One region of the Rhizobium sp. IY2 genome, then DNA from elsewhere that is predicted to be linked to it. Evidence: riboswitches for the same ligand, from Rfam matches in the RefSeq annotation. Region 1 holds a riboswitch; the other holds the start of a gene.

What was found. Region 1 has a riboswitch for FMN ahead of ACMUVN_RS02845 (6,7-dimethyl-8-ribityllumazine synthase). Riboswitches for the same ligand answer to the same signal wherever they lie in the genome.
Region 2: linked by a shared signal. The riboswitch ahead of ACMUVN_RS15060 (DMT family transporter) and the one ahead of ACMUVN_RS02845 (6,7-dimethyl-8-ribityllumazine synthase) in region 1 are both predicted to bind FMN.

The regions. Positions count from the first base shown of each region.
Region 1 covers NZ_JBLKNU010000001.1:594,095-608,543, reverse strand. Annotated here, with positions in the region: gene ACMUVN_RS02910 (EAL domain-containing protein) at 1-1,903, opposite strand, end outside; gene ACMUVN_RS02905 (FecR domain-containing protein) at 1,976-2,845, opposite strand; gene ACMUVN_RS02900 (hypothetical protein) at 2,980-3,129, shown strand; gene ACMUVN_RS02895 (LLM class flavin-dependent oxidoreductase) at 3,365-4,387, shown strand; gene ACMUVN_RS02890 (helix-turn-helix transcriptional regulator) at 4,391-5,218, opposite strand; gene ACMUVN_RS02885 (phytanoyl-CoA dioxygenase family protein) at 5,316-6,239, shown strand; gene ACMUVN_RS02880 (LysR family transcriptional regulator) at 6,538-7,464, shown strand; gene ACMUVN_RS02875 (MFS transporter) at 7,451-8,731, opposite strand; gene ACMUVN_RS02870 (winged helix-turn-helix domain-containing protein) at 8,728-9,372, opposite strand; gene ACMUVN_RS02865 (adenylate/guanylate cyclase domain-containing protein) at 9,440-10,558, opposite strand; gene ACMUVN_RS02860 (hypothetical protein) at 10,774-10,998, shown strand; gene ACMUVN_RS02855 (GCG_CRPN prefix-to-repeats domain-containing protein) at 11,217-11,525, opposite strand; gene ACMUVN_RS02850 (SRPBCC family protein) at 11,711-12,157, opposite strand; FMN riboswitch at 12,417-12,560, shown strand; gene ACMUVN_RS02845 (6,7-dimethyl-8-ribityllumazine synthase) at 12,639-13,073, shown strand; gene ACMUVN_RS02840 (VOC family protein) at 13,400-14,089, shown strand; gene ACMUVN_RS02835 (cytochrome b) at 14,230-14,449, opposite strand, start outside.
Region 2 covers NZ_JBLKNU010000003.1:292,108-306,556, reverse strand. Annotated here, with positions in the region: gene ACMUVN_RS15135 (NADH-quinone oxidoreductase subunit D) at 1-804, opposite strand, end outside; gene ACMUVN_RS15130 (NADH-quinone oxidoreductase subunit C) at 868-1,470, opposite strand; gene ACMUVN_RS15125 (NuoB/complex I 20 kDa subunit family protein) at 1,490-2,074, opposite strand; gene ACMUVN_RS15120 (NADH-quinone oxidoreductase subunit A) at 2,065-2,430, opposite strand; tRNA gene ACMUVN_RS15115 (tRNA-Asp) at 2,677-2,753, opposite strand; tRNA gene ACMUVN_RS15110 (tRNA-Asp) at 2,839-2,915, opposite strand; tRNA gene ACMUVN_RS15105 (tRNA-Val) at 3,332-3,407, shown strand; gene ACMUVN_RS15100 (hypothetical protein) at 3,509-3,907, shown strand; gene ACMUVN_RS15095 (hypothetical protein) at 4,372-4,584, shown strand; gene ACMUVN_RS15090 (glutathione peroxidase) at 4,630-5,178, opposite strand; gene ACMUVN_RS15085 (hypothetical protein) at 5,308-5,661, opposite strand; gene ACMUVN_RS15080 (class I SAM-dependent methyltransferase) at 5,827-6,432, shown strand; gene ACMUVN_RS15075 (cupin domain-containing protein) at 6,438-6,839, opposite strand; gene ACMUVN_RS15070 (aldo/keto reductase) at 7,082-8,068, shown strand; gene ACMUVN_RS15065 (esterase-like activity of phytase family protein) at 8,250-10,448, opposite strand; gene ACMUVN_RS15060 (DMT family transporter) at 10,544-11,443, opposite strand; FMN riboswitch at 11,538-11,691, opposite strand; gene hupB (DNA-binding protein HupB) at 11,841-12,116, opposite strand; gene lon (endopeptidase La) at 12,323-14,449, opposite strand, start outside.

The DNA of each region.
Region 1 (14,449 bases):
GCGCAATCTCGGCATTCTGAATCCAAATGTCGGCGTCACCGTTGCGCGCCTCGCTGGTGCAGATCCCGAGCCGGGCGGCGACATGGATCATCGAACCGCCAAGCGCGAACGGCTCTCTGAAAAGATCAAGGATGAGCTGCGCGCACCGCTCCTGACCGCACTCCTCGGACGCCGGGATGACGGCCGTGAAGACATCGCCCCCCAACCGCCCGACGAGGCTGATTGCACCCTCCGCCTCCATCCGCACGGCGACGGCCCTCAAAAGCTCATCCCCGACATCCCGTCCCATCGCCGTATTCAGGACGGAGAAACGGTGTAGCCCCAGCGCGATCACATGGCATTCACCCTCGAGCCGATCGAGGCGACGGCGGAATTCGCGCCTGTTCATCAGACCGGTCAACTCGTCGAATTCGGACAGGCGCTGAAGTTTGTCTTCGTACCGCCGGCGGGCCGTCATGTCCCTGACGATCAGGCTGCCGATGAAGGATTTCGCGGCGACGATGCCGGATTCGCCAGGCCGTTCGACAGGCGAAATGGTGATCGCTGCCTCGAGATGCTTTGTCCCTCTCTCGGTTTGAAGCGAAAAACGCGCGTTGCAGGCGTGGATCGTGCCCGGCTGCGCCATATAATCCGAAGCAAGCTTGATGATGCGATGAACGAGAGGGGGCGGGATCATCGCATCAAGCGTTCTGCGCCTGTCCGCCTGTGGCTCCAAAGCCAGCATCGCCGCAGCCGAGGCGCTTTCGTTCAGAATGCGGAACTGATCGTCGAAGGCGATGACGGCGTCGGCGCTGTCAGCCACGATCCTCTCGAGCAGCCGGCGCGTGTTGCGCTGCTCGGCCTTGGCAAGCTCGACCAGAAACCGGCCGAAATCGACCTTCTCGTTCAACAACAGCACGAGACCGGCAAGAAGAATGATCCACGGCCGCACCGTGTGAAGGATGAGAGCGTGATCCTTCTGGAGAAAGAAGGCCGTCACTTCACCGGCGGCGGCAATGGCAAGAGCAAACGCGACGGCATGGGCTGCGGACCGGCTGCGCATGCCAAGGGCGAGCGCAATAATGGCTGCGGCAAAGAGAAGCTCCAGCGGCATCTGGTCGATGTCCTCGAGCAGCCGCTTCTGCAGGATCGTTTCGGAAGCGAGAATATGCAGCATTGCGCCGGGCAGTGCGCCATAGACCGGGACGGGGAAGATATCCTTCAGCTCGGTCGCATAGGCGCCGACAACCACCGAACGCCCTTCCAGATCGGGCCTGCCGACCTTCCCGGCAAGAACATCCGACAGCGAGAATGTCGGGACGCTCGCCGGGGCGATCGAATAGTCGATCGGATAGGAGCCTGCCGCCCTGTCGAATTTCGCCAGCACTGCGGCAACGCTTTGCGTCGGCTGATTGTCGAGAGTATCGCCAAGTGCGAACCGCCTGACCGTGCCGTCGCCGTCGAGGCCGACATTGGCGAGGGAAAGCCAGGCATTGTCGGCGAGATCCGGAATCGGCCGCGTCACCACCGTCTGCGATCCGGCCTCGGCGCCGAGATATTGCTTGAAGACCGGCAGGATCACGCCGCCTCCGGCTTCAGTCAGAGCCTTGGCCAGCCGGTCATCCTCGGCAGAGTTCGACGGCGTGCTGAAATCGACGTCGATAAAGATGTCGCCTGCGCCTACCGCAATCAGCTTGTCAATGAGCTCGGCATAGAGGCTGCGGGGCCACGGCCAGGTGCCGACCGCATCGATGCTGCGCTTATCGATCGCGACATAAACAATATTTCCGGACGCCGCCCGTGGTGCCGCGCTGAAGCGCCAGCTCACCAGGGCATTGTCGAGATAATTCACAAAGGGCAGGACTTGCCCCGAGAGCGGCAGGCCGATCATCATCAGGATGAATAACAGCCTGACTGGGCGCAAGCGCGACAGCCGAAAGCCACGACCGCCCTTCATCAACGATGGAAACCTCTCACACCGGCCGACGGGGAAACTTCAGTCGTCATCGTTTCCCTTGCCTTTGTTCTTGTCCTTTTTGTCGCTTTTGTCTTTCTTATCTTTCTTGTCCTTATCCTTGCCGCTCCCGATTCCATTGTTGTCGCCGTTGTCGCTGTCATTCCCGACAGCGTTTCCTTGGCCGTCATCGTTGCCGGCTGCATTCTCATTGCCATTGCTGGAGCCATTATCGGCGCCGTAGCGATTGCCATTGCGGCCTTCATTGCCGAAGGAGTGGGAAGCGCTATCTCGGTCGCCAGAGCCGGCGCTATTGGAAACGGATGAAGATGCGCCAGATGCCTTCGAACTCTCTGTCTCCGCCTGCCCGTTGAGGGTCGTCGCGCCGACGGCAGGCACTCGCGCCACCGACGGGGAGACCGCGGTCACCACAGGCGTCGAAACGTCGCCGGAAACCGTCATCCCTTTCACACCGTCGACGGATGCGCCCTGCCCCGGCCCGACATTCGCCCTTTGACCGCTCGCAAACGATGTCACCTGCACCAGGCCGCGGTTGACCGTAACCTCAGCCGCGGATTTCGAGACGGAAACGCGGAAATTCGTCCCCTTCACAACGGCCGCCAGGAAAGGCGTCTGGACTGTTGTATGCGGCTTGCTGCGTTTCTCGATCTCCAGATCGAGCACACCCGCCTGCTCGACGACCTCCGTCTTCCTCTCGCCAAAGCCCGATGTGAAGATGCCGGCGACGGTGTTGGGTTGAAACGAAATGCTTTCGACGCCGCGCACCAGCTGAACGCGTCCCCTCGGCCCGGTCGCGATCCAGGCGGTGTTGGGGATGATGTCTCCCGCTCGAACCGCTACCCAGTTCCGCTTGTCGACGGTGAAATTCACCTGCTGGCTGGCCTTGGCCACTTGCCAGTCACCCTCAGCGGCATTCGCGGACACTATCGAAAAAAAGAAAAGCACCAGAAAAAACGAAAAAGCGCGAAACATATAATCTCCCAAATACCAACTGATAAAACCACTATCTCCTTAATTTCATTTGAATGATTCCAGAAAAACTCTCGCGAATCCGGCGATTCCCGACCTTTGCCGGCGAAGTGCGGGCGCTCTATCAAGACGATGCCAGCCTGCGCGTGCCATCGCAGGTGTTCAACGCCGTGCACACGCAGCTGGAGGATGTCGGCGCGGTGTGAAAGCCTGTGGAGATTCAATGGAAATTTTAGCACACGAGCATCTCCTCTCCCCCATTCCTGTGCTCGCCACAGGAATGACGGAGGAAAGGGCACGCGACACTCTCCAGAGATAGCGGAAGATAGCGCGTCAAATGCCGGATAAGTGATACGCCACATCCCCCCGCTTCCGATTGTCTTCCGGCCCGAAACTATGCCATGACCCATCCACCATGAGATGCAACGGAAAAGGCGCGGCATGAAGAAGATCGGTTTCCTCTCGTTCGGGCACTGGACGCCCTCGCCCCAATCGCAGACGCGCTCGGCAGGCGACGCGCTGCTGCAGTCGATCGATCTTGCCGTAGCGGCCGAAGAGCTCGGGGCGGACGGGGCGTATTTTCGCGTGCATCATTTCGCCCGCCAGCTGGCCGCGCCCTTCCCGCTGCTATCGGCCGTCGGCGCCAGAACCAACCGGATCGAGATTGGCACCGCCGTCATCGACATGCGCTACGAGAACCCGCTCTATATGGCCGAAGATGCCGGTGCGGCCGACCTCATTGCCGGCGGCCGTCTGCAGCTCGGCATCAGCCGCGGTTCGCCCGAGCAGGTGATCGATGGCTGGCGCCATTTCGGCTATGCCCCGCCGGAAGGCCAGAGCGAGGCCGACATGGCCCGGCACCATGCCGAAGTCTTCCTCGAAGTGCTGCGCGGCGAAGGTTTTGCCAAACCGAATCCGCGGCCGATGTTTCCGAACCCGCCCGGCCAGCTGCGCCTCGAGCCGCATTCCGAGGGCCTGCGCGAACGCATCTGGTGGGGCGCGAGTTCCAACGCCACTGCCGTCTGGGCAGCCAAGCTCGGCATGAACCTGCAGAGCTCGACGCTGAAGGACGACGAAACGGGAGAGCCGTTCCACGTCCAGCAGGCCGACCAGATCCGCGCCTATCGCGCGGCCTGGAAAGAAGCCGGCCACACACGCCAGCCGCGCGTCTCGGTCAGCCGCAGCATCTTCGCGCTGGTCGATGACCGCGACCGCGCCTATTTCGGCTACGGCAACGACGAGGGTGACAAGATCGGCTTCATCGACGAGAAGACCCGGGCGATCTTCGGCCGCAGCTATGCTGCCGAGCCTGACGCCCTGATCAAGCAGCTCGCCGAGGACGAGGCAATCGCCGAAGCCGACACGCTGCTGCTGACCGTCCCCAACCAGCTCGGCGTCGCCTACAACACCCATGTCATCGAAGCGATCCTCACCCATGTTGCCCCGGCGCTCGGCTGGCGCTGACGTTCAAACCCGCCTGTATCTCGTGCGGAATTCACGAGGACTGCAGCCCTCGCGTTCGTGAAAGACACGCGAAAAATAAAACGGGTCATCCAGGCCGATCATGGCAGCAACCGTTTCGATCTTCTCGTCGGTAGTTGCCAGTAGCTGTTTGGCGTGATCCATGCGCGCCCGAAGCTGAAATGCCTTGGGAGGCAGCCCCGTCTCGAGCGTGAACCGCCGGCGCAGGGTGGCCGGCGAGATGCCGTGCTCGGCGGCGAAGGCAGCGAGATCCAACGGCTGCATCGCTCGCTGCCGCAGCGTTTCCACGATTGCGGCCATGTCGGGCCTTTCCTGTCGTCGATCGCCCGCGACACTTGCCGCCTGTCTGGCGGCTGAGATGACGATGCGATGCAGCATCACTGCCGCCGACGCCTGTCCGAGGTTGGTATCGTCAAGCAGATCGGTATGAAGCTTGGCGAAGAGCCGCGCGACGTCATCGAGATGATGCAAGGCGACGACCGGGTGCCGCTCGGCGATGAGCCTCAGCCGCACGAAGTCCCGCGTGAAGGACCCTTCGAAAAGCGCCCAGCGCTCGTCCCAGCCTGCTTCATCGGGGCCATAGGAATGGGCGCGGTTGGGAAACAGCCAGAAGAGGGCCGGTCCCGCCAAGCTCAAGCGGCCGCTGGCGGCGGTTTCCAGCCAGCCCTGCCCGCGCTCCACCAGCACGACGGCGAAACTCGGCAGTTTCCGATCCCTCACCGCATGATGGGCATGCTGCCGGCCACTGCCGGTGACCGCAAGTCCGCCGGCCGCGCCGAGCGGTGACCGATAGATGGCCTCGACGTCTTTCATGGTGAGCGAAAAGTCCAGCTATGATTTTCCTCTATGTCGGTTGTCCCAACAGATCAGCTAACGAATGGCGAGCCAACTCAAGCGATGGAAGGCTGAAATGTCAATTACCGCCAAAACGATGCAAGCCCGAAAGCCGGAATTTCCCCTTGCCGCCCACGGCAAGACCTTGCCTGCGGAGCGGACGGGCTGGCTCGCGCCGACCGATCCCGCCATCGGCGTCGACGCCATCCGCCGCCGCTACCAGGACGATGGTTATGTCTGGCTGAAACGCCTTCTGCCGCGGACCGATGTTCTCGATTTTCGCCGCTGGGTCTTCGAACGCCTTGCCGAAACCGGGCTGGTCGAGCCCGGCAGCGATTTTTCGCTGGGCATCGCGTCTGCCGCCGGCTTCGACAGGAGCCTGGCGGACCGGCGCTTGATGTCGCTGGTCCGCTCTGCCGCCTATGAAGGCTTCTGCGCGCAGCCGCCGCTTGCCCGTTTCATGGACGATTTCCTGCAGGGCATCTCTTATCTGCACAAGCGCAAGATCATGCGTTTCGTTCAGCCGGGATCGCCAACGGCCACACCGGCTCACTATGATCTCGTCTATCTCCGCGGCGGCACCAGACGCCTGGTGACGGCCTGGATTCCGATCGGCGATATCCCCGCCGAGATGGGGGGGCTGGTCTACCTCGAGCGCTCGCACGCGGTTGGTGTCAGGATGGAGGCCGAGTTCCAGGCCGCAAGCGGCGATCTTTCTCCGGAAGAGCGGATCAGCGCCTATAACCGCCACATGGCCGAAGGCGGCTGGGTCTCGAAGGATCTCCCTGATATGGCGGAGCGCTTCGATACTCGCTGGCTCGCCGCCGATTATGAGGCCGGTGATGTGGTGCTCCACTCGCCCTACATGATCCATGCCTCGACCACCAACCAGGACTGCAGCCGACGGCTGCGCCTCTCCACCGACATAAGATATCAGAATGTCGACGACGAGATCGACGTCCGATGGAACAACCATTGGAGTCTCGGCGACATGCTGTAGCGCGGTTCGACGGCCTCATTGGGCACAGCCCCGGCTCTGCCGGCGCATCATCCGGTATAGGCGACGGCGCTGCTGCGGAAAGGCGAGGCCAAAAACGCCCGTCAGCGTGGTCGCGGCGGCCGTTGTTGACCGGCAATCCGGTGTGATGGCCGCTATGGCAGGTTGATTGACGAACGGACGTCGACACAGAAGCGAAGCGCCCGGACCTTACTGCCGCGTCGGACGTTGATGCTGCGAACCTTGAATCTGTCGCATGACTGACCGAGGTATGCTGTAGCCGAACCGCTCGAGTGCCCTGATGCCACGTACGAACCTGAACGATATCCTGATCTTCATGGCAGTCGTCGATGCCGGAAGCTTTATCGCCGGCGGCCAGGCCATGGGCCTCTCCCGTTCGGCGGCAGGAAAGGCCGTCATCCGCCTGGAAGACCGGCTTGGCGCGCGCCTGCTCAACCGTACGACGAGAACGCTGGGCCTGACCGATGAAGGCCGGATGTTTTACCAGCGCGGGCTGCAGATCCTCGCATCGGTCGACGAGGCGGAGGCGAGCGTGGCGGGGCAGAGCGGCACGCCGCAAGGCGTTCTCAGGCTCACCGTTCCCGATACCCTGGGGCGGCTCGTCGTGCTGCCCCTGCTTGAAAAATATCTTCGGGCCTGGCCCGACATCCAGGTCGAAGTGAGCTTCACCGATCGCCCGGCCGACATCGTCGAAGAAGGCTCCGATCTGGCGATCCGGATCGACGCGACGGCGTCGGATACCCGCCTGGTCTCGCGTGTGATCGCCACCTATAAGGCGCGGCTCTGCGCGTCGCCATCCTACCTGACTGAGCGCGGGGAACCGCGCAATATCGACGACCTCGCGGCCCACGATTGCCTGATCTTCGCCAGCCGCCATCAAAGGCAGGGCTGGCGCTTTCGCGGCGAAGGCGGCTCCTGGGTCAAGGCGCAGGGCCGCAGTCGCCTGAGGCTCGACAGCGGAGAGGCGATCCGCGACGCCGCGCTCGCGGGGCTGGGCATCGCGCTGCTTCCCGATTTTCTCGTCGCCGACGATCTTACCGCCGGTCGCCTCCGGCAGATCCTGCCCGACCTCGAAACCGACGACGCAAAAATCGTTACGCTCTATCCCGACAAACGCCTGCTGGAACCGCGTGTCCGCCGCTTCATCGATCTGATGGTCGAGGAGCTTGGGGGCCAGGTACGCGACCATGACGCTAGCTCTCGGTGAGAGGCTTGTCGAAGCCGCGGAAACTTTTCAGCGCCAGAGGAAAGAGGGTTGCGGCGAGATAGGCGAAGCCGGTGAGCGAGAGCGCTGCGGCAAGGCCGATCATGCTGATCAGGGCGCCGCCGAAGAGGCCGCCGAACGGGATGAGGGCAAAGCAAAGGGCGGCGTTCATTGCGGTGACGCGGCCGATCAGCGGCTTGGGGATGCGCTCGAAGATCACCGCCGACAGGATCGGATTGAGGAAGCCCGAGGCAAATCCAGCGATTGCCAAAGTGAGAAAAATAATGGGGAGCGGCGCGTCCAGCGCAAGAACGAGAAAACGCGGAAATCCGGTCAGCAGGAAGGCCACCGTATAGATCATCAGGCGCGGCATCCGCTCGCCGATCGCAGCGGCAATCGCCGCGCCGGCGATCGAAGCGCCGGTGAAGGCCGCAAACATCGCCCCCAGCAATTCCGGGCCATGGCCCGAACTCTGCGTCCAGACGGGCAGCAGCACCGCCCCATAGGCCTGGTCCAGCAGATTGGTGGTCGCCACCATGATGACGATGCTGACGAGCACCGCATCGCCGCGCAGAAAGCACCAGCCTTCCCTGAGATCGCCGAGATAGGAGGACATTCCGCCCGGCCGAGCCTCGGGCGTGCCGCGCGGCGCGGGCATGCATTGCAGCCCGGGCATGCATTGCAGCCTTGGCATGCTTTTCAGCCCGGGGATGCCTACCCCCACAATCAGCGCGGCGGCGGCGAAGGTGACGGCATTGACGACCAGCGCCTGGCCCGGGCCGATCAGGCTGATCAACGCACCGGCGCCGGCCGCACCTACCGTTGAGGCCAGCCGCTCGATGGCGCCAACGACACCGGTCACCCGCTCGAGCGGCACGGCCGCCAATTCGGCGATATCAGGCACCATCGCCTGCTTGGCGGCATCGGACGGACCGCGTAGCACACCCATGGCAAAAACGATCGGTAGCAGTACCGGCATACCAAGCAGCCCGAGCCGGTCGAGCAGCGGCACCAGCATCACCACGGCCACCGAGGCGGCGTCGCAGACGACAGCGATGCGCTTCGCGCCGACGCGGTCGATCAGCGGCCCACTGAGCGCCTTGGCAGCGACATAGGGCAGCATTTCCATCATCGCCGTCAGCCCCGTTAGAACCGGGTTGCCCGTAGCGACCAGCACCAGCCAGGGAATGGCGATGGTCGACAGCCGTGTGCCGGACAGCGAAAGCGTCTCGGCGGCGGCAAGCGCCAGGAAAGGCCCACCCCTTCTCATGACCCGCCATCCTCCTCGCTATGCGGGAGCCGGCCCGGATAGGGAAAGGCGTGCAGCATGATCGAGAAAGGCACCATGCCCGGAGCGGTCGCCTCGCCCAAAGGCGGAGCCACCCGCATTGCTTCGAGGATGATGTCGGTCAGCTGCCTGGTCAGGGCCTCGGCCTGTTCCGCCGTCATCGGGATGATGACGTCGTTGGCAGCGCTCGCCTTGCGCCATTCCGCCGGCAGTTCGGCATACTCCTCCAGCGCCTGCTGCATCTGGCCGACCTGCAGGGAGAGTACCGCCTGGTTGAAGGCGAGGTCGAGGTCGAGCGCTTCGCCCTCGGCCTCGCTTGACGGCACCGAGGTGAGTTCGTGGCTGGCGCGCCACCAGCGGTCGCGCCGCGAAGCATGCGGCGCCTCCTCGATGAAGCCGTATTGGGCGAGCTGGCGCAGGTGATAGCTGGTCGCGCCGCTGTTCAGCCCAAGCCGCGCTGCAAGCTGTGTCGCCGTGGCAGGCCCGTCGATCCGCAGCATGCCGAGCATCCGCAGCCGAACCGGATGCGCCAGCGCCTTTAAGGCGGTCGGATCCGGCACGACGCGACTGACGGTGCGCGGTGCGGTGACGGATTGAGCAGGCTGTGGGCGCGGTTTTTTCATGCGCGAAGCCTACTATTGCAAAGACATCTTTGCAAAGCTTTCTTTGCAAAGATGTCTTGCGCGTGGCTCAATCCGTCGGCAGCGTGAACACCGCACAAGGGTCGGCAATGCCCCGCAAGGTATGCTCTCCCAGCGGCATCAGCGCGGTCGTCGTATTCGCTGCCACGGCACCCGAGATCAGCACGCTTCGGCCGATCGGCTTGCACAACCCTTCCAATCGGCTGACCAGATTGACGGCGGGGCCGATAGCGGTGAAGTCCAGCCGGTCGGCCGCGCCGATATTGCCCCACAGGATCTCGCCGAAATGCAGCGCCGCGCCGAAGGGCAGCGGCGCCAGCCCCTGCGCCTGGCGCAGTTGGTCGAGATGGGCCATGCCCGCCCGGCTGGCGGCGACCGCGCGAAGAGCGGCCTCGCAGGCTTCGCGATCCCCTTGGGCTGCATCGCCTTCGCCCGACACAACAGTGACCGGAAAGATCGCCAGCACGCCGTCGCCGATGAACTTCAGCACCTCGCCGCCGAAGGCATGCACTGCGCCGGCGACGCGGTCGAACCAGGCATCCAGCGCTGATATCATCATGTGAGGTTCGGTTACCTCGGAGAGCGCGGTGAAGTCGCGCAGATCGGCGCAGAGAAGCGCCGCGCGGATGGTCTCGCCGGTGCCGCGGGCAAGCGCGCCGGCCTGCACCCGGGCGGCACTGCGCCGGCCGAGATAGGCTTCGAGCAGCGCGGCCCGCGCCTCCCGCGCCGCCAAAGCGGCGAGCGGCGCTGCGGCAAAACGCGCGACCTCGCAGAGCAGGCTGGCCTCGGCCGGAGCGAATGCACCGCCCCCTGCCCCGTCGGCAACCCCCGCCCAGCCGAGTAGCGGGCTGTCCGATGCCTGATTGTCGCGCGGCGGCCCGATCCTTGCCTCCCATACCGGCCCCAACCCGGTGAGCCACTCGCGTCCGGCCTCACTTTGCGGAGCCGCGGCGAAGGCCAATGCCTCGATGACGGCGCCGGTCTCGGCCCGCCACAGCCAGGTGCGCCGCGCGATGATCGGATGCGGCACCGAAAGCGTCAGCGCCCCGCCGGAAAGCGGCAGGCCATCGGCCAGCAACCGGCGCCCGAGCTCGGCCAGAAACCGTTCGGGACCAGGCGAGGCCCCGGCCTCGTCAACCAGCCAGGCAAGGGGAGACGGCAGATCCATCGCTCAACATCGCATGCCGACGTGGACGTCCGCAAGGATATCCCGGGTGACCGTGGAGACGTTTTTCAGCGACCCAGTCTGAAGCCTGTAAAAGGCGTCCGCATCGCCTGTCGAAAACCGTCCAGCGCGGTGGAAAACAAAAAATAAACACTTTAAACTTGCGCGACTTTGATTCCATTATAGGATCGTTCGTCATCGTGTGATTGAGGGGTACGATGGGCACGATATTCTGGCCGAAAGATCCACTGGATGGGGATGACATGACGCTGCTGACGTCGATCCTCCGGCGATGGTGCGAAAGATATCAGGTCGAGCTGACGGCGGAGGAGAGCAGCCGTAAGGCGAAGGAACTCGTCGAATGGTTCGAATTCGGCGTCAAGGATCCTGTCGAGCTTGAAGAACTGATCGACGGCAAGTACTGGCTCGTCAGCAGTATTTGACCATATCGGACAAATGCAGAGAACGCTGCCTGTCAGCGTCGGCGAAGCCGTTTCATCAGAAAAGGCCGGGCGAAAATCGCTCCGGCCTTCGTCCATCTCGATCTCATGCATGTCGCCCAAAAGTGCGCAGCGGTTTTGGGACAACGACATGCATAAATCAAAGACTTAAAGCGCGTCGCATGATTCCGGTTTGACGCGACGCGCTTTAAGCGAGACGTTTAGTCATCATCCCGCCAACGACGGTCGCGATCCCAGCGCCTCTCATGGCGCCAGCGCGGGCCATCCCAATCCCGGTGACGCCGTTCCCAGCCCCAGCGGGGCGGACCACCGTAGAAAGCGACCGGCGGCGGGCGGCGCCAGTTTCGCCGGCATTCGCCCCAGCGGGTCAGGTGCCAGCCGCGACCGCAGGCATAGTCGACCTTCGTCACATTGCTCTGCACATTGATTGTTCCAATCGGCATCGCCTCAGCTGTACCGATCGAGAGGCTGCCGGCAAGCAAGGCAGCCGCGATAGAAAGTGCCTTCATCGAGAACTCCATTTCAATCCAGCCGCAATCACTTTAGGAGCGCCAAATTGAACTGGAGATGAACTGCGCGTTCATGTTTGCGGGAGCAAAAGAAGCGCTTTCGGACAGCCGATCGCAGCGCCGGCCGGCAGTATTCCCCGCTGCGGCAAACGCTTCCGGGCACCCTGCTGCCGGCGCAAAACCGTTCATGTCCTGCCGTAAAAAGGATCGGGACCCGGATCACGCCCGGCGGCGACCTCGGTCAGCCGCCCGAGATAATGGGCCCAGCCTTCCGCATGGCCGGCGCATTGATCGGCGCTGGGCAGGCCGCTATGGGTGAGCCGCAGCAGCGTTCCGCCGCCCTGCTCGATCAGGTCGATCTCGACCAGGCTCGATCCCGGCGGTACCACTTCGCTGCCGTCCCAGCCGAAACTGTAGGCAAGGCGATGAACCGGCACCACCTCGCGAAACGAGCCGCGCGCAAAGCGGGCGCCGGTGACATTGACGAGATAGAGCCCGCCCGGTTGCGGCTCTACCTGCGCTTCCGTTCCCATCCAGCGCAGGATCTTCTCCGGATCGGTCATCAGCGCAAACACCGCAGCCGGCGGCGCCGCGATATGCGCCTCGCGGTGAACGACGAAAGATTCTGGCATCACTCCCTCCCATGGTGGCTGTCGCCTGCCCCGCCTCGGGCGAAGACGGCGTATCCTGTTCCGTTATGTTGTTCCGACGTGGATGTCCTCACCCGAGCATGTAGGGGCAAGCCCATCCTCAGCAAGAGGCATCGGCTGTTCGCCATCGACGGAGAAACGAAACCGCCACTTTGCGAGCCTTGATCCGCATCGACAGATTCATCGATCACGAAAGCATTTCCGACCTATTGCCAGCCCGCCGCCTTCCCCCTATTGTCGCCGCCGTTCTCAGGGCGGGGTGAAAGTCCCTACCGGCGGTATGCAGTTTCGATTGCGAGCCCGCGAGCGCCTTCTTAAGGAAGGGTCAGCAGATCAGGTGAGATGCCTGAGCCGACGGTCATAGTCCGGATGAAAGAGAACGTGCGTTCCTGCCGCCCTTGCGGCTGTCGGGAACGTTCGTGATCGCCTTGGGTGATGTGTCTGTTCGCCAAAGGAGATTACCATGACACCCACCCGCTACGCCTTCGTCAAAGCCAGCTGGCACGCCGACATCGTCGACCGCGCCCTTGATGGCTTCTATCAGCTCGTTCCGCCCGAGCAGGTCGATGTGTTCGATGTTCCCGGCGCATTCGAGATGCCGCTGCTGTCGCGCGATCTCGCCGCAACCGGGCGCTATGGCGCCGTCATTGCCGCCGCCTTCGTCGTCGACGGCGGCATTTACCGCCACGAATTCGTCGCGCAGGCCGTCGTCGATGGGCTGATGCGCGCCGGCATGGATACCGGCGTGCCGGTGCTGTCGGTTTCGCTGACGCCGCATCAGTATCAGGAAACCGAACACCACAAGCAGATCTACCGTGCGCACTTCATCGAAAAAGGGCGCGAGGCAGCAAAGGCAGCCCTGACGATCGGCAAAACCCGCGCCGCTCTCGCCGCGTAGTAGGATCCATCTTCCCGAACGCGGCTCGATGAGCCGCAACACAAGAGCGAAGACGGCGGGAACTAACCCGCCGCCTCACTGGATCGACTGACCTTGCCACCCCGCGGGTCGGAAACGACACGCCCGCGGGTCGGAAACGACACGCCCAAGGGTGGGGAACGACACGTCCGCGGATCGGAGCAACAGGCCTTGTGTCGCAGCGGAATCCGCCAATACCGGCCAAATCCGACAGAATAATTGATTCGACGGCCCGACCGCGCTGTGGTCCACTGACCGCTGACATGTATCGCCATTCTTAACGCATCCCAAACCCCATGGAGCTGAAGATGAGCAATGCACTGCGCAGCGAAACCCCCATGCAAACCCCAAAATCACAGCCGGTCGACACCAAGCTCGAGGTGGTCGTCATCCCCGTTTCCGATGTCGACCGCGCCAAACGTTTTTACGACGGCTTGGGTTGGCGGCTCGACGCCGACTTTGCAAATGACGCCGATTTCCGTGTGATCCAGTTTACCCCGCCCGGCTCCGGCTGCGCGATCATCTTCGGCAAGAATGTCACTGCCGCAGCCCCGGGTTCCGCCCAGGGACTCTACCTGGTCGTCTCCGATATCGAGGCTGCCCGTCGCGATCTGATCGCCCGCGGCGTCGAGGTCAGCGACGTGTTTCATGACGCTGCCGGCGTCTATGCCGGCAGGGACGAGCCCTATCTGTTCGGGCGGCTGCGCATCGCCGGCCGCGATCCCGAACATCGCAGCTACCGCTCCTTCGCCTCGTTCAAGGATCCGGACGGCAACGGCTGGCTGTTCCAGGAAGTCACCACGCGGCTGCCCGGACGCATCGACGCCGACGAAACGAAATTCACGACTTCCACCGAGCTTGCGGCAGCACTGCGCCGCGCGGCAACCGCCCACGGCGAACACGAGAAGCGAAACGGCGGCAAGCACGACGAAGGCTGGCCGGACTGGTACGCCGAATACATGGTCAGCGAACAGGCCGGCAAGCAGTTGCCGCTATAGGCACGGGCTCCAGCGTCATCGCAGACGGCAACATCGTTTGACAAGCGTCTCGGCACGCATCGCGCCGAGACGTTTTATCGTGTCTGCCTTCCTCGTAGCGGCTCTCGGTTCAGACACCCTCGCCGCCTCGTCAGCCGACCTCAGCCGCCATACCACATCCGCCGCAGGTGATCGCCGCGGACGAGTTGGTGAAAGAGCGCAGCGCCGGCATGGAAGACCAGCAGGCCGACAAGCAGCAAGGCGCCTAACCCATGCGGGCCACGCGGCGGATAGGCAGTGAAATCAGGCAGCATGGCGCCGGGTGTCCCGAAGACGGCGGGGGCGGCACCGCTGAGGATCATCATCCCGATGCCGCTGGCG
Region 2 (14,449 bases), on a different contig from region 1:
TTCGCGCATCTCGATCATGCGGATCAGGTAGCGGTCGTAGTTGTCGCCGTTCTTGCCGATCGGAATGTCGAATTCGAGATCGGAATAACATTCATAAGGCTGGGCGCGGCGCAGATCCCAGGCGGCGCCCGAACCGCGCACCATGACGCCGGAAAAGCCCCAGGCCCAGCAGTCTTCCAGCGAGACGACGCCGATATCGACGTTGCGCTGCTTGAAGATGCGGTTGCCGGTGAGCAGGTCGTCGATGTCGTCGAGCGCCTTCAGGAAGGGGTCGCACCAGTCGCCGATATCCTGCACGAGCTGTTCCGGCAGGTCCTGATGGACGCCGCCCGGACGGACATAGGCGGCGTGCATGCGCGAACCGCTGGCGCGCTCGTAAAACACCATCAGCTTTTCACGCTCTTCGAAGCCCCAGAGCGGCGGCGTCAGCGCCCCGACGTCCATGGCCTGCGTGGTGACGTTCAGAAGATGCGAGAGGATGCGGCCGATTTCCGAATAGAGCACGCGGATCAGCTGGCCGCGGATCGGGATCTCGATGCCGAGCAGCTTTTCGACGGCCAGCGCATAGGCATGCTCCTGGTTCATCGGCGCGACATAGTCGAGGCGATCGAAATAGGGCACGGCCTGAAGATAGGTCTTGGTCTCGATCAGCTTCTCGGTGCCGCGATGCAACAGGCCGATATGCGGATCAACCCGCTCCACAATTTCGCCGTCAAGCTCCAGGACAAGACGAAGAACGCCATGCGCCGCCGGATGCTGCGGTCCGAAGTTGATGTTGAAGTTGCGGACGTTATGTTCTGTCATGGCGATGGCTCGCGTTCTCAGATAACCGATGAGTGGCGGCGAAAGCCGCCAGCCGCCTTTAATTTATTGCTTCGCTTTTTCATCACCGGGCAGCACATAGTCGGTGCCTTCCCATGGCGACATGAAGTCGAAGTTGCGGAATTCCTGCTTCAACTCGACCGGCTCGTACACGACGCGTTTCGCGGCGTCGTCGTAACGGACCTCGACGAAACCTGTCGTCGGGAAGTCCTTGCGCAGCGGGTGGCCTTCGAAACCGTAGTCGGTGAGGATGCGGCGCAGGTCCGGGTGACCGGTGAAGAGCACGCCGTACATATCCCAGGTCTCGCGCTCGAACCAGTCGGCGCCGGGATAGACGGCGCAGGCCGAGGGAACTGGCGTATCTTCGTCGGTCGCGACCTTCACGCGGATGCGCAGGTTCTTCTTCGGCGACAGCAGATGATAGACGACATCGAAACGCAGCTCGCGCTGCGGCCAGTCGACGCCGCAAATATCGATCAGGTTGACAAAACCGCATTTGGCGTCGTCGCGCAAAAAGGTCAGCAGCGCGACCAGGTTTTCACCCGTCGTCGTCACCGTCAGCTCGCCATACTTCGTCTGCGATGCGGCGATCAGGTTGCCGCGCGCTTCACCAAGGTAGGACGCAAGCTCAGTCAGGGCTTCACTCATATTGCCTTGTCCTTAACCCTTAGCGTTCGATCGTGCCGGTACGCCGGATCTTCTTCTGCAGCAGAAGCACGCCGTAAAGCAGCGCCTCCGCCGTGGGGGGACAGCCCGGCACGTAGATGTCGATCGGCACGATGCGGTCGCAACCGCGCACTACCGAATAGGAATAGTGATAATAGCCGCCGCCATTGGCGCAGGAGCCCATCGAGATGACGTAGCGCGGCTCGGGCATCTGGTCATAGACCTTGCGCAGCGCCGGCGCCATCTTGTTGGTCAGCGTGCCGGCGACGATCATCACGTCGGACTGGCGCGGCGAGGCGCGTGGCGCAAAGCCGAAGCGCTCGACGTCGTAGCGCGGCATCGACAGCTGCATCATTTCGACGGCGCAGCAGGCAAGACCGAAGGTCATCCACATCAGCGAGCCGGTGCGGGCCCAGTTGATCAGCTCGTCGGTCGAGGTGACGAGGAAGCCCTTGTCGGCGAGCTCATTGTTGATCTCGCCGAAGAAGGCGTCATTGCTGCCGATCGGCTTGCCGGTCGAGGGATCGATGATCCCCTTCGGCTGCTGGGCGACGAGGGGCTGATTGCTCACAGGGGCTACTCCCATTCCAGGGCTCCCTTCTTCCATTCATAGATAAAGCCGATGGTCAGCACGAGAAGGAAGACCATCATGGACCAGAAGCCGAACCAGCCGATGGCGCCGAAGGAAACGGCCCAGGGGAAGAGGAAGGCGACTTCGAGGTCGAAGATGATGAAGAGGATCGACACGAGGTAGAAGCGGATGTCGAACTTCATGCGGGCGTCGTCGAACGCGTTGAAGCCGCATTCGTAAGCCGAGAGCTTTTCCGAATCAGGCGCTTTGAAAGCCACGGCGAACGGCGCAATGAGCAGCGCCAGGCCGATAACGAGCGCGATAGCGATGAAGATAGCGATCGGAATATAAGAACTGAGCAGTTCAGTCATCATGTTCATCCCTGCTTGCCGGAGGCGCCAGGCGCGCATTTGGGCAAATGCCCGGCAAGCGAACGTGCGTTGCAACAAGCCGTGGTTAGCGCAGCCGACGCCCCGGCGCAAGAGATTTACAGAGGCAATTCGACGCGTCGCGCGCGGACATTATCAAGCAGATGCAACGATGTCGCGACAAATCCACGCAAGCCGCCTGAAGCTGCATGTCTGACCATTGGAAACTGCATGGCTTTCGGAAGAAAATGGCGCGAGTGACGGGGCTCGAACCCGCGACCTCCGGCGTGACAGGCCGGCACTCTAACCGACTGAGCTACACCCGCGCATATGATCGGCCATTGGCGGCCGCGAGGATGAAGAAAACCGGACAAACGACAAATCGCATTTGCGTTTTACAAAGACTTGAAATGGCGCGAGTGACGGGGCTCGAACCCGCGACCTCCGGCGTGACAGGCCGGCACTCTAACCAACTGAGCTACACCCGCAATTCATTTCAAGCAGTCCGGATGCCTTCGCACCCTCACCAAAACGGCTGTCCGTTTCGATGAGCGGCTAACTACGGGGTTCGTCTTTTAGTGTCAAGCAGGTTTGGAGACAAAACCATGACAGTCTGTGAAATGTTTCGACGGGTTGGGTGCCAGATGAACAAAAGCCGGCACTTCCGTGTTCCGCAGCGATGCTCAGGCGCAGACGCAGCGCCTTCGAAACGGAGATGCGCGCCACCCTCCTCTCACTTTTCCACAGCCGAGCCGAACCTAAGCGGCATTGCCAGACACGGGGCAAGACACGGGAGCACCACCAAAAAAATCAAAAAATCTTCACAAACACTCTTGCGGTTTTGCCGCGTTCCGCATAGATCACGGCCACCAACGCGGCAGGCCGATCCGGCTTCGTTTGCGATGGGCGATTAGCTCAGTTGGTAGAGCGCCTCGTTTACACCGAGGATGTCGGGAGTTCGAGTCTCTCATCGCCCACCATTTCCAAACTTTCCCGCTGCTTGTCCATCCGATTCGGGCTTTCGAATTAGCTCGCTAATCCGGTCACGATCTGCGCAAGGTGTTTCGTCAGGAGACACCTCATGAAAATCGTTGCCATCATCTCTGCGCTGCTTCTCGCCGGCGTGGCTGTGCCGCCGTGCATTGCCAAGGAGCCCGCGCAAGAGGTGTTCCTGTCTGCCGGGGACCAGACGATGACGACCTCGGGAGAAACTCCGGGCCGCGAAGCCAGAACATATCTCCTGAGAATGCAGTCGGATCTGCCGATTGTTTTTTCGGTCGATGCCGACAATTCAGCCTGCAGCCTGGAAATCATGAAAGCCAGCCAGCGCGGCGTCTTCAGCAAAATCAGCCGATTCCCCGCATCTTTTAGAGACAGCGGTCAAAGTGGCGATGAATATAGGTTTTCGTTTTTCCAGAACCGCGTTTCATTTATGAGCGGCGCCCGATGCGCCTTCTCATTTTCTCTGACGCAGAAGTGATTGCGTGATTGGGGTGATGGGTACGCCTTCCGTCTGGCGGGCACTCATCGTTACGCTTCGCCAGTTGTTGATCCACCGCCGAAACCAGCTGCGAATCGTCTTCCGGTGGATCGTCGCAAAGCGAAACGGTGATCCTTCCTAAACCCCATACGCCGCCTGTCGGTTGTCACGATTCTCCGTGCCCGGTGCAATCGGCTGGCCGATGCCCGGCTCGCCGCATGATCCGAATTGTGGGCGGGTCTACATTCTCGAGGCGGCATTCGGCGAGACGTTCCGGCGCAATAAGGCGTTACGCCCGGCAGCTTCAGATGCGCGCCATCGCGACAGCACTCCACCAAAACGGACTACTCCCGGCCGCCGCGCCACCTCCTATTGGGCGAATGGATGGGGCTCGGCAAAAGTGGGAATATTTGCCGCCCGGAAAGTTTCCGCGCTTAAAGGCTTACGACGCCTGGAGGTGTGCCATGAAGGCCCTGTGCTCCGCCTTGACGCTGTGCATCGCTATTGCCCTTTGTACGCCAAGTGCCATCTATGTCAGCCTGCCCGGATACGCCTTCAAGACGAATCCGAAATGCCAGCGCCACGAACCAAAAACGCGATTCGACAGAAGGTGTGACTGGCCGAGACTGGGCTACAAGGACTTTACGCCCCCGCTTGTGACCGTGCTTGGAATCTGAAGACTATCTGAGAGTCCAGACGCCACTGGTGTCGCCCGAGGGCCTTCATCTCTTCGCCAATTCCTTATCCACCGCCGAAACCAGCCGCGAATCATCTGCGGTCACGTCAGGCGCGAAACGTGCGGCGACTCTGCCGTCGCGGCCGATCAGGAATTTTTCGAAGTTCCAGAGGATGTCGTCCTCGTCGCCGCCTGTCATGCCGTGGGATTTCAGGCGCTCGCGCATCGGTCCGTCGCCCGTGGTCTTCACGCCCGACTTGGTCAGTTGCCGGTAAAGCGGGTGCTGCGCCTCGCCCTTGACCGAGATCTTCGAGAAGATCGGGAAGGTGACGTCATAGGTGCTGGTGCAGAAGTCGAGGATCTCGGCGTCGGTGCCGGGTTCCTGGCCCTTGAAGTCGTTGGCGGGGAAGGCGGCGATGACGAAGCCGCGCTCGCGCTTTTCCCCATAGAGCTTTTCCAGCCTCTCATATTGGGGCGTGAGCCCGCATTTCGAGGCGACATTGACGACCAGGAGCACCCTGCCCTTGTATTCGTTGAGCGTGGTCTCGCGACCATCCACAGTCTTGACCGGGATATCCAGCACGTTGCCTGTCACGGGAACCTCCAATTCGTAAGGATATGGTTCGCCCAAGTTAGCGATATCGCCGCCGTTGTCATCAGCGTCGGGATCAACTTGGCTTCCACAGGACGCCGGTGCGGCTTCCGGCCGCACCGGGCCTCAGCCTCAGGCGGGAGACGTTTCCTTCACATCGTCGAGCAGGAAGTGCACGACGAGATAATCCGTCTTGTAATGGCGGCCGCTGTCCGACACGGAATCGACGGTGCCGCCGTCCTTCGGGTGCCAGGCGTGGTAATGGGGATTGGTGGTGATCAGGGTGATGGCCTTGCCATCCCTTTCGCCAAGCCGGAAGCGCATCTCGGCGAGCGGCCAGATCCGCTCATAATCCTGCATGGTGATTCGCGCCTTCAGCGCCTTGCGCTGCAGCGGCGCTTCGCCGGCCTCGGCTGGTGTTTCCAACATCACCTCCTCAGCTCCGCTGATGATGGCGTTGAATTCTTCAGGCCACATGCGTCTCATGAAATCGCTCCTCCCGAGGCTTTTTCGTCAGTTCACAGATGGAACTTAGCGGTTTGTCCGAAAGAAGCAAATTCCCGTCATGCGGTTGTCATCGGCACCAGTCGCTCCTACCTTCCCGTCAAACCGCATCAGGGCCGTCAGTCGCCCGCAATCCCGAGATCAGAGATGAAGACACGTGAAGAAAGGCAGGCGCTCCGGGCGAGCATGCCGCGCACGCCGCTCAGCGCCCATCACATGGAAAACGCCCGGCTGCTGCCGGACCGCGGCGAATTGCTCTATCGCATCCCGAACGGCGGCATCGGCGTCGAAGTGGGCGCAGCCTTCGGCGAATATACGGCAGAGATCCTGGAAAAGAACCGGCCGGCGCAGCTCTACCTCATCGATCCCTGGTCGATGGATCGCTACAGCTCCGGGTTAGACGCGATCCACACGAACTTCGCGGCCGAGATCGCGGCCGGCCGGCTGCACCTGATGCAAGGCACATCGCTGGAGAAGCTTGCCGAATTCGAGGACGATTTCCTCGACTGGGCCTATGTCGATACCGACCATTCCTTCGATCTCACCTGGCAGGAACTGCTGCTCTGCGACAAGAAGGTGAAGCGGACGGGGCGCATTGCCGGGCATGATTTCTGCACCGGCAATACGGTCAAACCGATCGTCTATGGCGTCGTCGAGGCGGTCACCAAGTTCTGCAAGGATTACGGCTGGCAATTCGAGTTCCTGACGGTCGAATCGCACGCGCATTTTTCCTATTGCCTGAAACGGCTCTGATCCGCTCACACTTTGCCGGAATATTGCTCGTCGCTGACCTTTTCCATCCAGTCGACATGGCTGCCGTCCAGCGCCTCGTGCACGGCAATATGCGTCATCGCCGTATCCGGGGCAGCACCGTGCCAATGTTTTTCATCAGGTGCGAACCAGACGGTATCGCCGGGGCGGATTTCGCGGATGTCCCCGCCCCAGCTCTGGGCGAGGCCCTTGCCTGATGTGACGATCAGTGTCTGGCCGAGCGGATGCGTATGCCAGGCCGTGCGGGCGCCGGGTTCGAAGGTGACGGAGACCGCCCTCGCCCGGGCCGGCGCCGGCGCTTCCATCAGCGGATCCTGGCGGACGGCGCCGGTGAAATAGTCGGCCGGTGGCTTCGTCGAGGGGCGAGAGCCGGCGGGTTTGATCTCCATGATCTTTCCTTTTCCATTCATTGCGGTTGAAGCCTTGTGGCGGAACGATATTTCATCGAGGCGGCCAATCAAAGCCGGATCGACAATTGCCGCAAAGTCGCCCGACTGATAATTCCAATGTCTTTCATCACCAAAGCGCATCGCATCGCGCTTGCTTCATGCGACGCGCCTTGGCTCTTTGTTTTTATGCATGTCGTTATCCCTACACAGTTTCAGGCGACATGCAGTAGGGAGGATTTTTCATGAAACACCATGCTTTTGGCCGCATGCCCTTCACCGTCACCAATGTCGGCTTCGGCGCCTGGCAGATCGGCGGCTCCTGGGGCGATATCAGCGAGGCGGACGGACGCGCCGCCCTGAATGCCGCACTCGATGCCGGCATGACATTCATCGATACGGCTGATGTCTACGGCGACGGCCGCTCGGAAAAAATCATCGCCGACGTGCTGAAGACGCGCGGCGGCGCCCGCCCGATGGTCGCCACCAAGGCCGGCCGCCGCCTCAACCCGCATGTCGCCGAAGGCTACACCACGGCCAATCTCGAAGGCTTCATCGATCGCAGCCTCAAGAACCTCGTGGTCGACAGCCTCGACCTCGTGCAACTGCACTGCCCGCCGCGCGAGGTGCTTTACCAACCGGAGGTCTTCGAGAGCCTGGACGCTCTGCAGAAGGCCGGCAAGATCAAGGGTTACGGCGTCAGCGTCGAAAAGGTCGAGGACGGGTTGAAGGCGATCGAATATCCCGGCGTCGTCAGCATCCAGATCATCTACAACATCTTCCGCCAGCGCCCCGACCACCTGTTCTTCCAAGAGGCGCGCCGCAAGAACGTGGCGATCATCGCCCGCGTGCCGCTCGCAAGCGGTCTCCTCTCCGGCAAGATCACCCGAGACACGCACTTTGCCAGCGACGACCACCGTAATTTCAATCGTCACGGCGAGGCCTTCGATGTCGGCGAGACCTTTGCCGGCGTGCCCTTCGAGGTCGGCCTGCAGGCAGTGGAAGAGGTGCGCAAGCTGGTGCCCGCAGGCGCCACCATGGCCGCCTTCGCCCTCCGCTGGATCCTGATGGCTGAAGCCGTCACCGTCGTCATCCCCGGCGCCCGCAATGCCGAGCAGGCCAAGGCCAACGCAGCCGCCGCCGACCTTGCACCGCTTTCGGCCGACGTCATGGCCGCAACCCGCGAAATCTACGAGCGGCTGATCGCGCCGCATGTGCATCAGCGCTGGTAGAGTCGGAGTGCTGATTCTTTGCTGGGGAGGCCAGATGGCCCCTCATCCGGCTTCCGCCACCTTCTCCCCACTCGCGGGGTGAAGGGACCATGCCGCAACGCCTCCGTTCCCCGTACACCTCTCGCAGGGCACGTCCCCTCTCCCCGTTTTACGGCGAGAGGGCTAGGGCGAGGGGCAGCTTTCAGTTTGTCGCATTCAGCTCGACCGGGAAGAACAGTGTCTCGCCGGAGGAGTCGCTGACGCCGTCATTGTCGGTGACCGCGTAGGGTTTGCCCGAGGCGTCGAAGGTGAAGCCTTCGAGCTTGTCGAGCACATAGCCGTTGGTCGCGGTCTTGAGTTCACCGAGGAAGTCGTGTGCTTCGGTCTTCTTGACGACCGGCAGTGCACCGCCAAGCTTGGCGGGCTTCAGCTCCGATATCGCGACCTTGTAGAGCTTCTTCAGCCTGGCGGCATCGCCGACCAGGTTGTCGCGCTCGATGATGTAGACGCTGTCGCCCTGGGCCGAGATTTCCGACAGGCCGACCCAGCCGCTTTCCGTCTTGTCGAGCGGATAGCGCACGGCGCCCCATTCCTTCCTCTTCGGATTGTAGGAGACGAGCTTGACGAAGCCCTTCTCGTCGTCACCCCACTCGCGCTGCACCGCCATCCAGAGTGTCGTATCGTCACCGGTGCCGACAATGGTCACGCCTTCGAAGCCGTAGCGGATTTCGTTGGCGGCAAGCTCCTTCGGCAGGGCGATCTCGGCCTTGATGTCGCCCTTGGCATTGACGTTATAGAGGGCGTGCGGAACGAGACGTTCACTGTAGCCTTCCGAGGCGAGCCAGAAGGAGCCGTCGGCGGCAGCCGCGATGCCTTCGATGTCGAGCTTCTGGGCCGGAGCGCCGTCACGCCTGACGACAAGGGCCTCGGTGATGACGGCCGGCTTCTTGCTGGCATCGATCGTGTAGATCGTCGGCTGCGAGCCGAGAACGCTGTCGGTGACGGCATAGAGCATGCCCGGCTTGCCCGGAACGGCAGCAAGACCCGAAAGAGCTGCAAAGCCGATCGGATTGCCGTCCTTGTCGGCGGAGACGATCTGCGGATAGGCCTTTTCGCCTTCCGAGCGCTCATAGATCATCACATGCGAGCGCGCACCGCCGTCCTTGCCGAGGTCGAGTTCGTTGGCGGTTGCAAGCAGATTGCGCGCAGGAATGGCGATCGCGCCTTCCGGCGAAATGCCGGACGGCAGCAACTGGACGAGTTCGGGATCGGCGCCGGTATCCTTATAGACGCCGACGACCGAGGCGCGTTCGGCGAGCAGGAAGAAATATTGCTCGTCGCCGAATTTGGCGGCTTCGAGACCTTCGGGCTCGACGCCCTTCGATCCCGACCGGCTTTCCGGATAGTGGCCGATATGGGCGACAGCGCGTTCGAAGGATGCGCCCGATTCGTAGAGAATCTTGCCCGTCTTGTCGAAGATGGTGAAACCACGCGAGCCGCCCTGGTAGTCGCCTTCATTGGCGACGAGGAGGCGGTTGTCGTCGAGCCACTTCACGGCGTCGGGCTCGCGCAGCACGCCCTTGGATTCGCCTGAAAATTTCAGGGCGCCGTCACGCTTGGTGTCGATGCCGGTCAGATCGACGCTGCCGGCGGAGAAATGCGTCTTCACCGCGGCCGTATTGGCGTCGATGATGACAATCTCGTTGTTTTCCTGCAGCGTCAGCGCAATCTCGTTCAACCCGTTGAAGGCGACGAATTCCGGCTCCGGATCCTCCGGGGCGACGCCGGCAAGGCCGGTCAGCGCCACATGCTTGATGGTGCCGCAATCGACGGTGCCGTTCCTGACCTGGAAGACGACGAGGTCGCCGGCCGGCATCTGCGGGATCTTGCCGTCATTGACCTCTTCGTCACGCTCGTTTTCGATGGCGATGGCGCCGAGCGTCTTGTCCTTGTTGAGGGCGATCGAATCCGGCTGGCCGCCGAGATCGCAAGTGCTCTCGATCTTCCTGGTCGCGACATCGACGATCGCGAGACGCCCCGAGGGCTTTGCCTTGCTTTCGGAGGTGTTGACGGCGACGAGCGCCTTGCCGGCGCTCGAGGTAACCGAGGTCGGCTCACCGTCCATCATGACAGCGCCGCCGGCTTTCGGAGCCTTGGCGTCGGTGATGTCGATGAAGCCGATCGCGCCGAGCGGGCTGTCGCTATAGATCAGCGTGTTGCCGTCGTCGGTCGCAGTGATGATTTCGGCGGAGCTGACCGACAGCTTGTCCTTGTCATCAGGCAGGTTCTGGGCGACCGGGAAGGAAGCGATGCGGTTGAAAACTGGTTCGGCCGCGGCCGGAAAGGCGACGGATGCGAGAAGCACGGCAGCAAGCGCTGCCTTGCGCGATGAAATGGTCATGAAATCCCCCATGTGTCGAATATTCGAAACATGAGTTTTCTGCGGGAGCGGCATGACAGAGGCATGACAGAGGCGGCATTTTTCGCCGGATCACCTCAGGCGGGTTTGCGCTCCCTGCGCATCTCGTTTCGCATGATGAAAAGCGACGCGGAGAGGATCAGAGCCGCTCCCAGCCAGAGATAACCCGCCGGCGCATAACCGAAGAACAGCCAACCGGCCAGCACGTTCAACGGCAGCTTCAGATCGTCGAAAGGCTGGACATAGGCGGCATCGGCCGCGGCATAGGCAAGTGTGAGGAAATACTGGGCTGCCGCGGTCAAAAGCCCCGCCAGCAGGAACAGGGCAAGCGTTGCACCGGTCGGCACGGCAAAGCCCGCCGCAAGCGCCAGCCCGCCATTGATCGGCGTCAGCAGCACGAGCAGCCAGACGGTGATCGTCTCCGGTCGTTCGATGCCCGTCAGGCTCTTGGTGATCAGCGACGAGGCGCCCCACAGCAGCGCCGAGAGCACGGGCAGGAGAGCCGCCCAGCCAAAACCGTCCGACCAGGGCTGCAGAATGATCATCGCTCCGGTGAAACCGGCCGCGGTCGCCGCCCAGCGGGCCGGGCCGACGCGCTCGCCAAGGAAAAGCCGGGCGCCCAGAATGATGAAGAAGGGCGAGGTCATCACCAGTGCGATCGCCTGCCAGATCGGCACCGAAGCAAGGCCGGCGACCCAGGCCTCGACGCCGAGCGCGGCAAGTGCCACGCGCGCCAGGTGACGCCAGGGATAGCGCGTGCGCATCGTCGCAAGGCCGAGCCTGCGAAGGAAGGGCAGCGAAAACAGGAAGGCGAAGCCATATTGCCAGAAGGCGGCCGAGGCCGAGGGGAAGGCAAGCGTCATCGTCAGCCATTGGGTGACGACGTTGAGAAGCGAAAAAGCAATGCCGGCAAGGACCATCCAGAGGGCGCCGACAACGGCGCGAGACGGCTCTGCGGCTAGGGAAGTCTGATTCATGTCTTTCATCCGAAACCAGGGACCAACATAAATCAGGACGCATGAGCCACGACCAAGCGACACGGGGCAGATCCCTGCCCTTCGCACAGCCGACACTCATTCTCTTCCATCCGGACTTTAACCGTCGGCTCCGGAATCGCACCGGATCTGCTGACCCCTCCCCGCTTCGACGCGAGAGAAGGCGCTCGCGGGCTTGAGTCGAGACCCTTACCGCCGGTGGGGAGTTTCACCCCGCCCTGAGAACAGAAATGTCGTAAATTAAAGCCCGCGCGACAGCAAGGTCAGCCAAAGCAAAAAGGCAAGAGGGCCTGCCAAAAGCAAAAAGGGTCCGGCAAAGCCGAACCCCTCTCAAATCCTGCACAACCGGTCTCGTTTCCGGTTGGCGGATAATCTCAGATCAGCCGTTGACGGCGTCCTTCAGGCCCTTGCCGGGCGTGAATTTCGGCACGTTGCGAGCCGGAATGTCGACTTCAGCGCCCGTGGACGGGTTACGGCCCTTCGTTGCAGCGCGATGAGAAACGGTGAAGCTGCCGAAACCCGCGAGGCGGATGTCGCCCTTGTTCTTGAGTTCAGCCTGGACAACGTCGAAAACCGCGTCAACAGCGGAAGCCGCGTCAGACTTCGTCAGTCCTGCCTTTTCGGCTACTGCGGACACGAGTTCATTCTTGTTCATGTTTCCACCCCTTTCTAAATGGTATGAAACGACTCAAATGTAAGCTAGGCGCAGAATAGGTTTCATCAGGCCCGCCGGAAACCCAAAAGCCCTGCAAATCAAGGAAAAGCAAGCGTCTACATGACGTTTTCACAAAAAAGGCTGGCGTTTCCGCCAGCCTTTTTGTCTGTTTTGTCCCAATGGGGCATAAATGTGGCACAGGCCACTCAATGCGCTATGGTTGCGCCCGTCTCATCGAGGCCTTCGACCGTTGCGATGACGGGCGTTTCCACCGTGCCGTCCCATTCGATCGGCTCCGGCCGCCGGATCAGCGCATGCTTGATCACCTCGCCCATGCGGGATACCGGGATGATCTCCATGTTGTTCTTCACGTTATCCGGAATCTCCGCCAGGTCCTTGGCGTTTTCCTCCGGAATCAGCACCTTCTTGATGCCGCCGCGAAGCGCTGCGAGCAGCTTTTCCTTGAGACCGCCGATCGGCAGCACACGGCCGCGAAGGGTGATTTCACCGGTCATGGCCACATGCCTGCTCACCGGGATACCGGTCATGATCGAGACGATCGCGGTTGCCATGGCGACGCCGGCCGAGGGGCCGTCCTTCGGTGTCGCGCCTTCCGGCACGTGCACGTGGATGTCGCTCTTGTCGAAGCGCGGCGGCTCGATGCCGAAATCGACGGCGCGCGAGCGGACATAGGAGGCCGCTGCCGAGATCGATTCCTTCATGACGTCCTTCAGATTGCCGGTGACCGTCATGCGGCCCTTGCCCGGCATCATCACACCTTCGATGGTCAGCAGCTCGCCGCCGACCTCCGTCCAGGCAAGACCGGTCACGACGCCGACCTGATCCTCGCCCTCGGCTTCGCCATGGCGGAAGCGCGGGACGCCCAGATAGTCGGAGATGTTGGCGGCCGTCACGTGAACGGACTTCGTCTTGCCCTTGATGATCTCGGTGACCGCCTTGCGGGCGAGCTTCATCAATTCGCGTTCGAAGCTGCGGACACCGGCTTCGCGGGTGTACTGCTGGCTGATCGCCATGAGGGCGTCGTCGCTGACCGAGAATTCTTCCGGCTGCAACGCATGTTCCTTGATGGCCTTCGGCAGCAGGTGCCGCTTGGCGATCTCGCGCTTTTCATCCTCGGTGTAGCCGGCGATACGGATGATTTCCATGCGGTCCATCAGGGGTGCTGGAATGTTCAGCGTATTCGCCGTCGTGATGAACATCACGTCCGACAGGTCGTATTCGACTTCCAGGTAGTGGTCCATGAAGGTCGAGTTCTGCGCCGGATCGAGCACTTCGAGCAGAGCCGAGGACGGATCACCGCGGAAGTCCATGCCCATCTTGTCGATCTCGTCGAGCAGGAAGAGCGGGTTGGACTTCTTCGCCTTCTTCATCGACTGAATGACCTTGCCGGGCATCGAGCCGATATAGGTGCGGCGGTGACCGCGGATTTCGGCTTCGTCGCGAACGCCGCCGAGTGCCATGCGGACATACTCACGGCCGGTCGCCTTGGCGATCGACTGGGCGAGCGAGGTCTTGCCGACGCCCGGAGGGCCGACGAGGCACAGGATCGGGCCCTTGATCTTGGTGGCGCGGGCCTGCACGGCCAGATATTCGACGATGCGCTCCTTGACCTTGTCGAGACCGAAGTGATCGGCTTCGAGGATCTTCTCGGCATTGTTGAGATCGGCCTTGATCTTCGACTTCTTGCCCCACGGAATGCCGAGCAGCCAGTCCAGATAATTGCGCACGACGGTGGCTTCCGCCGACATCGGGCTCATCTGGCGCAGCTTCTTCAGTTCCGCATCGGCCTTTTCACGGGCTTCCTTGGACAGCTTGGTCTTGGAGATGCGCTCTTCCAGCTCGCTCATCTCGTCGCGGCCTTCCTCGCCGTCGCCGAGTTCCTTCTGGATCGCCTTCATCTGCTCGTTAAGATAATATTCGCGCTGGGTCTTCTCCATCTGGCGCTTGACGCGCGAGCGGATACGCTTTTCGACCTGCAGGACCGAGATCTCGCCTTCCATGAAGCCGAGAGCTTTTTCGAGGCGCTGTTTGACGCTGGTCGTCTCCAGCATCTCCTGCTTCTCGGTGATCTTGATCGACAGATGCGAGGCGACCGTATCGGCGAGCTTGGAATAGTCGTCGATCTGGCTGGCGGCGCCGACCACTTCGGGCGAAATCTTCTTGTTGAGCTTCACATAGCTCTCGAATTCGGAGACGACCGAACGCGACAAGGCTTCCAGTTCGACCGGATCGTCATGCGGCTCCTCGAGCACATGGCCGAGCGCCTCATAGAAATCCTCGCGGCTGGTATAGGTATCGATCTCGGCGCGGGC